Regions from separate parts of the Acetobacter vaccinii genome, predicted to be linked through region 1. Evidence: riboswitches for the same ligand, from Rfam matches in the RefSeq annotation. Region 1 holds a riboswitch; each other region holds the start of a gene.
What was found. Region 1 has a riboswitch for cobalamin ahead of FLP30_RS11470 (cobyrinate a,c-diamide synthase). Riboswitches for the same ligand answer to the same signal wherever they lie in the genome.
Positions count from the first base shown of each region.

Region 2: linked by a shared signal. The riboswitch ahead of FLP30_RS06750 (hypothetical protein) and the one ahead of FLP30_RS11470 (cobyrinate a,c-diamide synthase) in region 1 are both predicted to bind cobalamin.
Region 3: linked by a shared signal. The riboswitch ahead of FLP30_RS02260 (TonB-dependent receptor plug domain-containing protein) and the one ahead of FLP30_RS11470 (cobyrinate a,c-diamide synthase) in region 1 are both predicted to bind cobalamin.

Region 1 is NZ_CP043506.1:2,562,547-2,565,819, forward strand. Features, by position in the region: gene FLP30_RS11465 (MYG1 family protein) at 1-847, shown strand, start outside; cobalamin riboswitch at 881-1,114, shown strand; gene FLP30_RS11470 (cobyrinate a,c-diamide synthase) at 1,353-2,684, shown strand; gene cobO (cob(I)yrinic acid a,c-diamide adenosyltransferase) at 2,674-3,273, shown strand, end outside.
Region 2 is NZ_CP043506.1:1,507,427-1,510,699, forward strand. Features, by position in the region: gene FLP30_RS06740 (esterase/lipase family protein) at 1-278, opposite strand, end outside; gene cysG (siroheme synthase CysG) at 284-1,690, opposite strand; cobalamin riboswitch at 1,820-2,036, shown strand; gene FLP30_RS06750 (hypothetical protein) at 2,076-2,489, shown strand; gene qhpR (AraC-like transcriptional regulator QhpR) at 2,521-3,273, opposite strand, start outside.
Region 3 is NZ_CP043506.1:507,709-510,981, forward strand. Features, by position in the region: gene FLP30_RS02260 (TonB-dependent receptor plug domain-containing protein) at 1-1,667, opposite strand, end outside; cobalamin riboswitch at 1,801-2,017, opposite strand; gene FLP30_RS02265 (DUF1269 domain-containing protein) at 2,241-2,765, shown strand; gene FLP30_RS02270 (TonB-dependent receptor) at 2,806-3,273, opposite strand, start outside.

The DNA of each region.
Region 1 (3,273 bases):
ATTCAGCCGTTCACGCGTTCCTGCGCAGATACAGGAGGCTGACATTGTGTTTGATGTTGGCGGTATCCACGCACCGCCAAAAGGCCGCTATGACCACCACATGCGGGATAAACCCCTCCGGGATGATGGTATTCCATTCAGTGCGGCAGGCCTTTTGTGGAAAGATTACGGGCTGGCCGCCATCAGAAACATTCTGCCGAACGACCTAGATGAGGCCACATTGGCCGCCATCTGGCAGGCCGTTGATAAATCCCTGATTATCCCTGTTGATCAGGACGACAACGGCGTGGTGAAAATGGGCCGCCTTTCCCTGGCAGATATTGTGTCAGCCTGCAGCCCCCCCTGGGACACTGCTGAACTGTATGGAGCCGACATGGCCCAGCAGAAGGAAACGGAGGGCTTTGCCAATGCTGCTCAGGCCGTTGCTAGCCATCTGCGCAACAGTATCGACAGAACACGCGCCAGCCTGAAGGCAACAGACCGCGTCCTTTCTGCTCACAAGCAGGCAGAGGACAAGCGTATCCTGCTAATGGATACCGGCATGCCGACCGAGAAGGTTATTTTTGAGCATAACCTGCCTGTTGTTTACGTCGTCTCCCCCGCAGGGTCAGCCCAGTGGAATGTCAAAGCTATTCCCCCCGTGCGGGGAGATTTTGGCCAACGTGTGTCTTTGCCTGATGCCTGGGCAGGGCTGGAAGGCCAGGCCCTGGCACAGGTATCCGGCGTGGCTGATGCCAAATTCGCACATCCGGCCCGGTTTATCTGTGGGGCCGCCAGCCGGGAAGGCGCACTTGAGATGGCACGCCGTGCATTGGAGATCGACGCAGCCCTTAACCAGACACCCTGACATCTGTCAGGCTTTGACAGTTTCCAAGCCTCTAGTTACACACAATACGATGGTGTCCCTCACGGGATTTAAAAGGGAAGCCGGTATAGCAAGCATGCTTAGTCCGGCACTGCCCCCGCAACTGTAAGCGGTTAAAAAAGGTCTTTTATGCTTTGCCCTGTAGCTGGCAAAGCCACCACTGGGCTCCCCCCGGGAAGGTGAAAGACCCCTTGGGACGTTACTGTCCCAGCCGCAAGTCAGGAAACCTGCCATCCGACCTATCTGAGTGTCATGGGCTATGGCGGGGTGCCGTAGGCCATGAGGCCACAAACCGTGTGCCCCTCCGTCGGAGGCCTCTCCCTCTCGCACCCTGTTTTTGCATAAGGCGCAAAAACATGCCGAACATTTCAGGTGTGAGCAGGCAGGTAAAAACTCACGTTTTTTCCGCACTCGCTTGGTTCATCGGCTGCCAACAGCGTTTATCTTCCAAAGCGCGACTGTTCAGTAGAGCAGGAAACTCCTTTCCATGACAGCACGCGCCATCATGATTGCCGCCCCACGTTCTGGCGGAGGCAAAACAACAGTTACCCTCGGCCTCCTCGCCGCCTTTAAAGCTATGAGAGTGCGGGTCAGAGGCGCAAAAACTGGCCCCGACTACATCGACCCGGCGTTCCATGAAGCCGCCACAGGCCGCAGTAGCTTCAATCTCGATAGCTGGGCTATGCCGCAGCCGTTGCTGAACTCTCTGCTGGATCACAGCGCGCACGAAACAGACTTTGTTATTATTGAATCCGCAATGGGGCTGTTTGACGGTTTGATGGCACCAGACAAAGCCCGTGGCGCACCTGCTGATATTGCTGAACAGTTTGGTATTCCGGTTGTGCTTGTGCTCGACGTTTCCGGGCAGGGCCAGTCAGCCGGTGCGGTCGCCCATGGTTTTGCCACGTTCCGCCCCGGCCTGAAGGTTGCTGGGGTTATTCTCAACCAGGTTGCCTCTGCCCGTCACTTGGCTATGGCCGAAAGTGCGGTCACTTCAGCCGGCCTTAAAGTGCTGGGCGCGTTTATGCGCGACCCAACACTTGTCCTGCCAGAGCGGCACCTAGGGCTTGTTCAAGCACGCGAACACCATGACCTTGCTGCCTTACTGGGTCACCTCGCCACCCGTACTCAAGCCGCCCTCAATCTGGACGATCTATACGCAACTGCGGCACCTCTACCCCCCCATACTCAGCAACAGCATTTTGCTTTGCCGCCACCAGGACAAAGAATTGCGGTTGCGGATGATGCGGCTTTTTCTTTCTTCTACGGCCATCTTGGGCAGGGCTGGCGGGATGCCGGTGCTGAGCTGGTTCCTTTCTCTCCCTTAGCAGATGAAGGACCAGACCAATCCTGCGATGCCTGTTGGTTACCCGGAGGATACCCGGAGCTATATGCGGGCACTCTATCAGCAGCATCGACCTTTCAGGATCAGTTGTCACAGTTCGCGCATCACAGCCCGGTCCATGGAGAATGTGGGGGCTTTATGGTTCTTGGGCGCGCGCTGGAGGATTCCCAAGGAAAAATCCATGCCATGGCAGGCCTTCTCAACCACGTAACAAGCTTTGCCAAGCGTAAAATGACTCTGGGTTATAGAGAGACCATAGTCCGTAGCCCCTGTATTCTGGGGGAAGTAGGTACCCGCCTGCGTGGGCATGAATTCCATTACGCACAAGTCATAGAACCTGGGCAGGATGCCCCTCTGGTGGATCTGTTTGATGGGGCCGGCAACAGCCTTGGTCCAGCCGGAGGGCAGAGGGGCCGGGTGTCCGGGTCCTATTTTCATGTCATGGCGCAACAGGAACATTCTAATGACATCTGACAGCCACGATGCCGACAGGCACAAAGAAAAAATGCAGCGCCGCAAGGCTGTACAGGACCAGGAAGTCGCCTCGAAAACAATCGAAAAAGGCCTCCTGATGGTGCACACAGGGGCTGGCAAAGGCAAATCAACCGCTGCATTCGGGCTGGCATTGCGCATGCTGGGGCGCAACCGGCGCGTCGTAGTTGTGCAGTTTATCAAAGGTGCCTGGTCTACAGGGGAGCGCACGGCCCTGACACGGTTTGATGACCTTCTGGAATGGCATACTGCCGGGGAGGGGTTTACATGGGAAACACAGGACAAAGCACGGGATATTGCCGCCTGTGCCCATGCGTGGGACATCGCCCGTGAGGCCCTGCGCCGGACAGATGTAGACTTGGTGGTACTGGATGAATTGAACATAGCCCTGCGCTATGACTATCTGCCCCTGTCCACTGTGCTGGCTGATCTGGAAGGGCGGCCACAGAGGCAACATGTCGTTATAACAGGCCGTAACGCTCCGGCTGACCTCATTACTGCGGCTGACCTGGTCACAGAAATGACGCTGGTAACACACCATTTTAAAAACGGGGTCAAAGCACAGGAAGGG
Region 2 (3,273 bases), 1.1 Mb from region 1:
CTGGCCAGCGCCAAGGCTGGGTCTTTACGCCAGAGTTTTTGCAGGTTCTGGCGTTCAAGCACAATGCGGGTGGTGGTGCTCAGGTGGTGCCCGTCCAGCGCGCTCTGGCTGCGTTCGCGGTAGGCGTCCTCAAGACCAAGGCGCTGGATGGTGACCGGGGGGGTGCAGCCTGCCAGTAAGATACAGGTCAACAGGCTGGCCAGCGCTCCGCCGCGCCGCACGGCAGCACCATAGGGGGGGGATGTGGTGGGGCGTGGGGGCAGGGGCGTATGGGGCATGGGGGTCAGACCGTCACTGGGCTTACGCGGTGGTTGATGACCTGGCCAATAATCAGCAGCGCCGGGCTTGATGCCTTTTGCTGTACAGCCAGATCAGGCAGTGTTTCCAGCGTGCCGGTGATCACCCGCTGGTCGGGGGTTGTGCCGCGTTCCACCAAAGCGGCGGGCCAGTCGGGTGGCAGACCGTGGGCGGTCAGCCTGGCGCAGATATGGGGCAGGGTGGACAGCCCCATGTAAATGACAACGGTCTGATTGTGCCGGGCTACGGCGTCCCAGTCCAGTGTGATGCTGCCATCGGCTTTGGCATGGCCGGTCATGAACAGGCAGGATTGTGCACAGTCGCGGTGTGTGAGCGGAATCCCCGCGTAGGAGGCACAGCCATTGGCAGCGGAAATGCCCGGCACAATGCGGAATGGCACGCCAGAGGCGGCCAGTGTTTCCATTTCCTCCCCGCCGCGCCCAAAAATAAAGGGGTCCCCCCCTTTCAGGCGGAGCACGCGTTGGCCCGCCTGAGCACGGCGCACCAGCTCGGCGTTAATGCCTTCCTGCGGCAGGGTGTGTTTGTTGCGGCTTTTGCCCACAAATATCCGCTCTGCATCACGGCGGACATAATCCAGAATGCCGGGGGCTACCAGATTGTCATACAGCACGGCATCAGCGTCCTGCATCAGGCGCAGGGCGGCAAGGGTCAGCAGGTCCGGGTCACCCGGTCCGGCCCCGACAAGCCAGACCTCGCCCCGCTGGGTGTGGTTGGCCAGCAGGCTGTCCAGCTCCTGCCGGGCCTGCTGGGTCTGCCCTTGGCGGGCCAGATGCCCGCCCATACCGTCCAGGAACCGTTCCCAGAGCTGGCGGCGCTCGGCAGGGTCGGGCAGTTTCTCACGCAGCCAGTGGCGCTGGGCCTGCATGAAGGCGGCCAGACGGCCAAGCCCCGCGGGCATGATTTCCTCTATACGTGCGCGCAGGCGGCGGGCCAGAACGGGGGCAGCCCCCCCGGTGGACACCGCAATCTGCACCGCCCCCCGGCTGACAATGGCGGGGGTGATGAAGCTGGAAATTTCAGGGTCATCCACCGCGCAGACAGGAATACCATGGTCCTGGCACAGCGTGGCCAGTGCGCTGTTCAGCCCCCGGTCGTCTGTTGCCAGATAGGCCAGACGGTAACGGGGGGCCAGCAGGGTTGCGGCATCTTCTGGCCGGGCATGGGTGGCTTTGTGCGTTATGGCACCTTCGTCCGCCAGTTGGCGCAGTTCTGCGCAGAGTGTGGCGGAGACAACATGCACCTGTGCCCCGGCCCCCAGCAGAAGCCGCACCTTGTTGGCCGCAACCTGCCCCCCGCCCACGACCAGGGCTGGCGCATCGGCCATGCGGAGCATAACAGGAAACCAGGCTGACGGATCGGATGATGGCTGCATGCCGCATGAGCAAGCAGGCTTTGCCCTCGGATGCAAGAGAGAATACGCGCTTTTCCCCGGTGGTGTGTCATGGATGCGGGCGTGCAACGCATGGTTTTTGCTCGCACTGGCGGGTGTGGGGCGGTAGTGTCGGGCCTGACGGTCGATGGTGCCGCGCAAGCGGCTGAAAAGGGAACACCGTAAGCCCAGCGCCACAGGGCAAGTCGGTGGCTGTGCCCGCAACTGTAGGCAGCCGTCTGGCTCCGGCACCCGTGTTTCGGGTAGTCACTGGCCCTGTGGGGCCGGGAAGGCAGGAGGCAGGGGAGAGGCTGCAAGTCAGGAGACCTGCCATCGTCTTTTTCAGCCATGTCACCCGCCGGGACCAGCGGGGGGCAGAGTAGCCTGCATGATTTTCAGCCCCTTGCCCCCTCAGGGGCGCTCCTACCCTGCCACTGGGGGCGGGGCGGCGGAGATGCACCCATTGGTGCGGCATCTGCTGTCCCTTGCGCCAGACCGGGCTACCGCCCTGCGCGTGCATGACGGCCCCCCTTTGCAGGAGGAAGCCAGCCTGCAACAGGCGGGGGCGCAGATACTGCACAGCCTTGTCGGGGCAGTGCCTGCCGAATTTGCCGCACGTGGCACCCGGCTTGAAACGGTGTTTCGCCCTTTGCTGGACGAGGCTCTGGCTCTTGCCCTGCGTGTTCGCTTTCCGGGGGCTGCGGCATCTCCGGCAGGGCAGGCTATTGTGCAGGCCTACGTGGCTGCTCAGCAGGTTGTTGGGGCGCAGCGGGCAGCCATGGCGTTATATTGCGCACGCTAAGCTTGTAATCCTGGTGCGGCTTGGAGGCAGGTCAGCGATCGCCCAAGCCTGCCTTCTGCCGCCAGTGGCGGGGTGAAAGCCCGCTCCATTTCCTGAAAGCCCGGCTGAAGGCGCTGGTTTCGGAATATCCCAGCTGGGTCGTAATGGTGCTTATGTCGTGCTCTGGCAGGCGCAGCAGACGTTGGGCTTCGGCATAGCGCACGCTTTCCAGCAGGCTGGAATAGGACAGGCCCTGCTCGGCCAGCCTGCGTTGCAGGGTCCAGGTGGGCATGTCCAACTGGGCCGCCAGTGTGGCGATGGTATTTGCACCTGTGGGCAGGTCACGCAGGATGAGGGCATGTGCCTGTTCGCGCAGCGTCTGGGGCTGCGCTACGGCAGGGGTATGCCCGCGGGCAAGCGCAATCAGGGAAGCCCGCATGATATCCAGCATGACAGGGTTGGCGTCGGGCATGGGGCGGTGCAAGTCCGCAGTGCGGAAGACCAGAGCATTCACACTCTGCCCGAAGTGGACATCAGCCTGAAACGCATCCCGGTGGGCGTTTGCCTGTTCGGGCTGGGGGTGGGTAAAGCAGACGGCTTGGGGTGTCCAGTCTGGCCCCAGCGCATGGCGCAGCAGGTTGGTGAACATGCCCAGCGTCAGTTCCGCATCATGGCGGCGTTCTGTAATGGCCGGGTCCAGAATGGCGTATTCCAGCCGTATCAGGGGGCCTGCGCGCACCAGGCGGGTGTGGGTCAGGGCCTGATGGTAGCCAAAGTGTGTAGCCAGGTTGCTGACAGCCTCCTC
Region 3 (3,273 bases), 760 kb from region 1:
GAATAATTGCTGGTGGACTGGATAAGGTTGCGCACATGGCTTTCATACCATGTGGCACCAAAGTGCAGGCGGTCTTTCAGCAAAGCCTGCTCTACCCCGACATCATAACCGATCAGGCGTTCGGCCCGCAGTTTCTGATTGCCCATGATGGCATAGCTGGGACCGATCTGATTGCCGAACAACTGGTAGAGCGAAGGCCCATGAAAACCAGAGCCGCCGCTGGCCTTGATAACCGTGCCTGTGCCGGGGATATGAATGGCCGGGGCCACGCGCCATGTCACATAATTGCCGTAGCGGGAATTGGTGTCATAGCGGATATTGGCAGCACCATAGAGAATATGGTTCCAGTTACCCTGGTACTGCCCATACCCCGCCGTGGTATCCATGCCTGCTGTCGTGTAAAAAGGCGTTGCCGTGCCAGAGGTGTTGCCCTGATTGGAGCTGAACCAGTCATGAAAATGCTCGGCACCAACAAGGAGTGTGCCATATTCACGCAGCTTGACGGTGCCATGCCAGTCCACCTTGATGCGGCTGGAGCGGTAATAGGTGGGGTCATACAGTAGGGAACTGCCATCAAGCGTCGTGCCAGTTTCCGTCCAGCTCCGCCGCGTGGTCATGTAGCCCAGACCGATAATCTGATCGAACTTGCCCGCAAAGGATGACAGATGCGCCGTGCCGCGAACAATGGCCTCATTCTGGGTCGTATGCTCGCGCTCGCTCCCGACGAGACCATAGGCTTCGTCCATCAGGTTATAGGCGCTATAGCTGTGATAGTTGCCCTGGATCAGGCGGGCTGTCAGCCCCAGGTCCAGCGTGTTGGTCACATCGTAACCAAGGCGGATATTGGCGGTGCGGTTGTCGTTACGGTTGCCCCGATGCCGCTGCTCGCTCGTAGCCCCGAAATACTTGTCGATATAGCCGGGAATAGCGTGGAAACCGTCCTGCCGGTAATGCGATAGCGTCACATTGTAATGAAAGCGGCCACTGCTGCCCCGCGCACCCAGGGTCTGGTTAAAGGTGCCGTAAGCGCCGCCTTCAATCCGCACAAAGGGTGTAAAGCGGCCCTGCCCCTGTGCCGTGGTCATATCGATTACCCCGGCCATGGCATCGGCCCCATACAGCCCGCTTTGCGGTCCGCGCAGAATTTCCACACGGCCCATGCCGTCAGTCACAAACTGTGCGGGGTCAAACTGGCCGCCTGTTGTGCTGCCGTCGTTAATATCCATGCCGTCCAGCCGGACCTTGACCTCGTTGGCATTATTACCCCGCATGAAAATGGAGGTCGTGCCCCCAAAACCCCCGGTGCTGACCACCGTAAGACCCGGCTGACGGGCCAGAACGTCACTCAACGTACGGCGTTGCTGGGTCAGGATCTGCTGCTCGGTGATAATGCTTGTGGCCGTCCCGATTTCGGTCGCAAGCGTGGGCCTGCGCGCAGCACTGACTGTCACGTTCTCGGGAAAGACATCGGTATGGAGGGAGACGACCGTGTGCAGGGCTGCCCCCTGTGCCGCCGCAACACCCTGCCCCTGAGCCGTGGACGTGGACGTGGACGTGGACGTGGACGTGGACGTGGACGTGGACGTGGACGTGGACGTGGCAGCGTGGGCGGCATGCCCGGCAAACACAAGACCGGACGCAGCAAGCAGGAAATATCGAAGGGTCATGGCAATGGCAGTCGTACGCTAGAGCGTTGCCACGAGACTACGGCTGACTGAACCATACATACGCAGGACACCCGCATGTATGGTGTGACCACCAGTCCAGCCCGCCGACACACCCCGACCAGCGTTATCCCGTCTGCAACTCCGCATGATGGCAGGTCTCCTGGCTTGCGGTTGGAAAACCCTGCAACCCTTCCCGGAATGTGCCTTCCAGTGGGCTGGCCATAACAGCCAGATCGCGCAGGAACACCGCCTACAGTTGCGGGGACAGCCCGGGAATGAGATGGCAAGCCATCTGGCACCCGGTTCCCTTTTCATCCCCTGCGGGGGAAACCATCATGCCTCGTGCTTTATAGGCTCCCCCCCCTGTGTCAATAAGCAACATGTTGCACAATTGACATCACGCTCCCACTGCGGATGGCAGGCAACACTGGTCCGTGCCCCGCCCATGCCACCTGCAAAGGGCTGCAATGGCACCCCCCATCTGGACTTGGGGATGATCCTGCCCATATCGTAACGCAAACAGGATGCCATGCCCGGCCAGAGTGGCCACGGCAGCGTACTGGAGGAGACAGCATGTCTGATCTGATCGTTCTGGGCTTTGACCATGTGGATGACGCGGCAAAGGTCCTTGCCGAATGCCGCAAGCTGGAAACCGAATATCTGCTCGATCTGGAAGACGCCGTTGTGGTCACGCGTGACGGCACAGGCAAGGCACGGCTGCACCAGAGCGTGAATCTGGAACGGGCTGGTGCCTCCTGGGGGCTGCTGTCAGGCGGGTTCTGGGGCACGCTTGTGGGCCTGCTGTGCCTGAACCCGCTGGCGGGCTTTGTCATCGGCAGTGCAGTCGGGGCCGGAGCCGGGGCGCTGGCGGGGTCTTTCTCCGACTACGGGATCAACGACGACTTTATCCGCTCGCTCAGCGACACCATTCCGCCCAACACCTCGGCACTGTTCGTACTGGTGCGCAAGTCCCAGCCGGACAAGGTGCTGGCCGATCTGGCACAGTTCAAGGGCCATGCCCGTATTGTGCAGACCTCACTCTCCCCCGAAGGGGAAGCCCGCCTCAAAGCGGCGCTGGTCGAAGCCCCTCAGGGCTAACGTTAAAAAGGCCGGGCGGCACAACCGCCCGGCCTTTACTTTAGAACCCCTGTGCAATCCCACACAGGATTGTACGGCGCAGGCCATACTGGGGAGCACCCACCCCGATGCCAGACCCATCACGCAGCAGATAGGTGTGGTCAGCAAGGTTGATCACATCCAGCCGCAGTTGCGTATCACCATGCCACAGACCGCCAAATGTATTGTGGATGGTCTGCACAGCCGAGAAATTGACCGTAGCATAAGGTGACAGGCTGGCCCCGTTGGGGGTTGCCCCATCAGCCCTCAGGCCGCTGCCATACAGCATGGTGGCCGACAGCCGCAGCGGAAAGCGGGTTTTATCAAACGCGCTGTAGGTAACCCCGGCAGAAGCAGTCCAGCGCTGGTCGTGATCCAGCGGGATCCAGCGGTTGTGGATATAGGCCAGGTCTTCGTCCGAAAAGTTGAACTGGGCACTGGTAATATCCTTGCCGATAGCCCGCGACCAGGCAAAGTTGCCGTAAAGGGA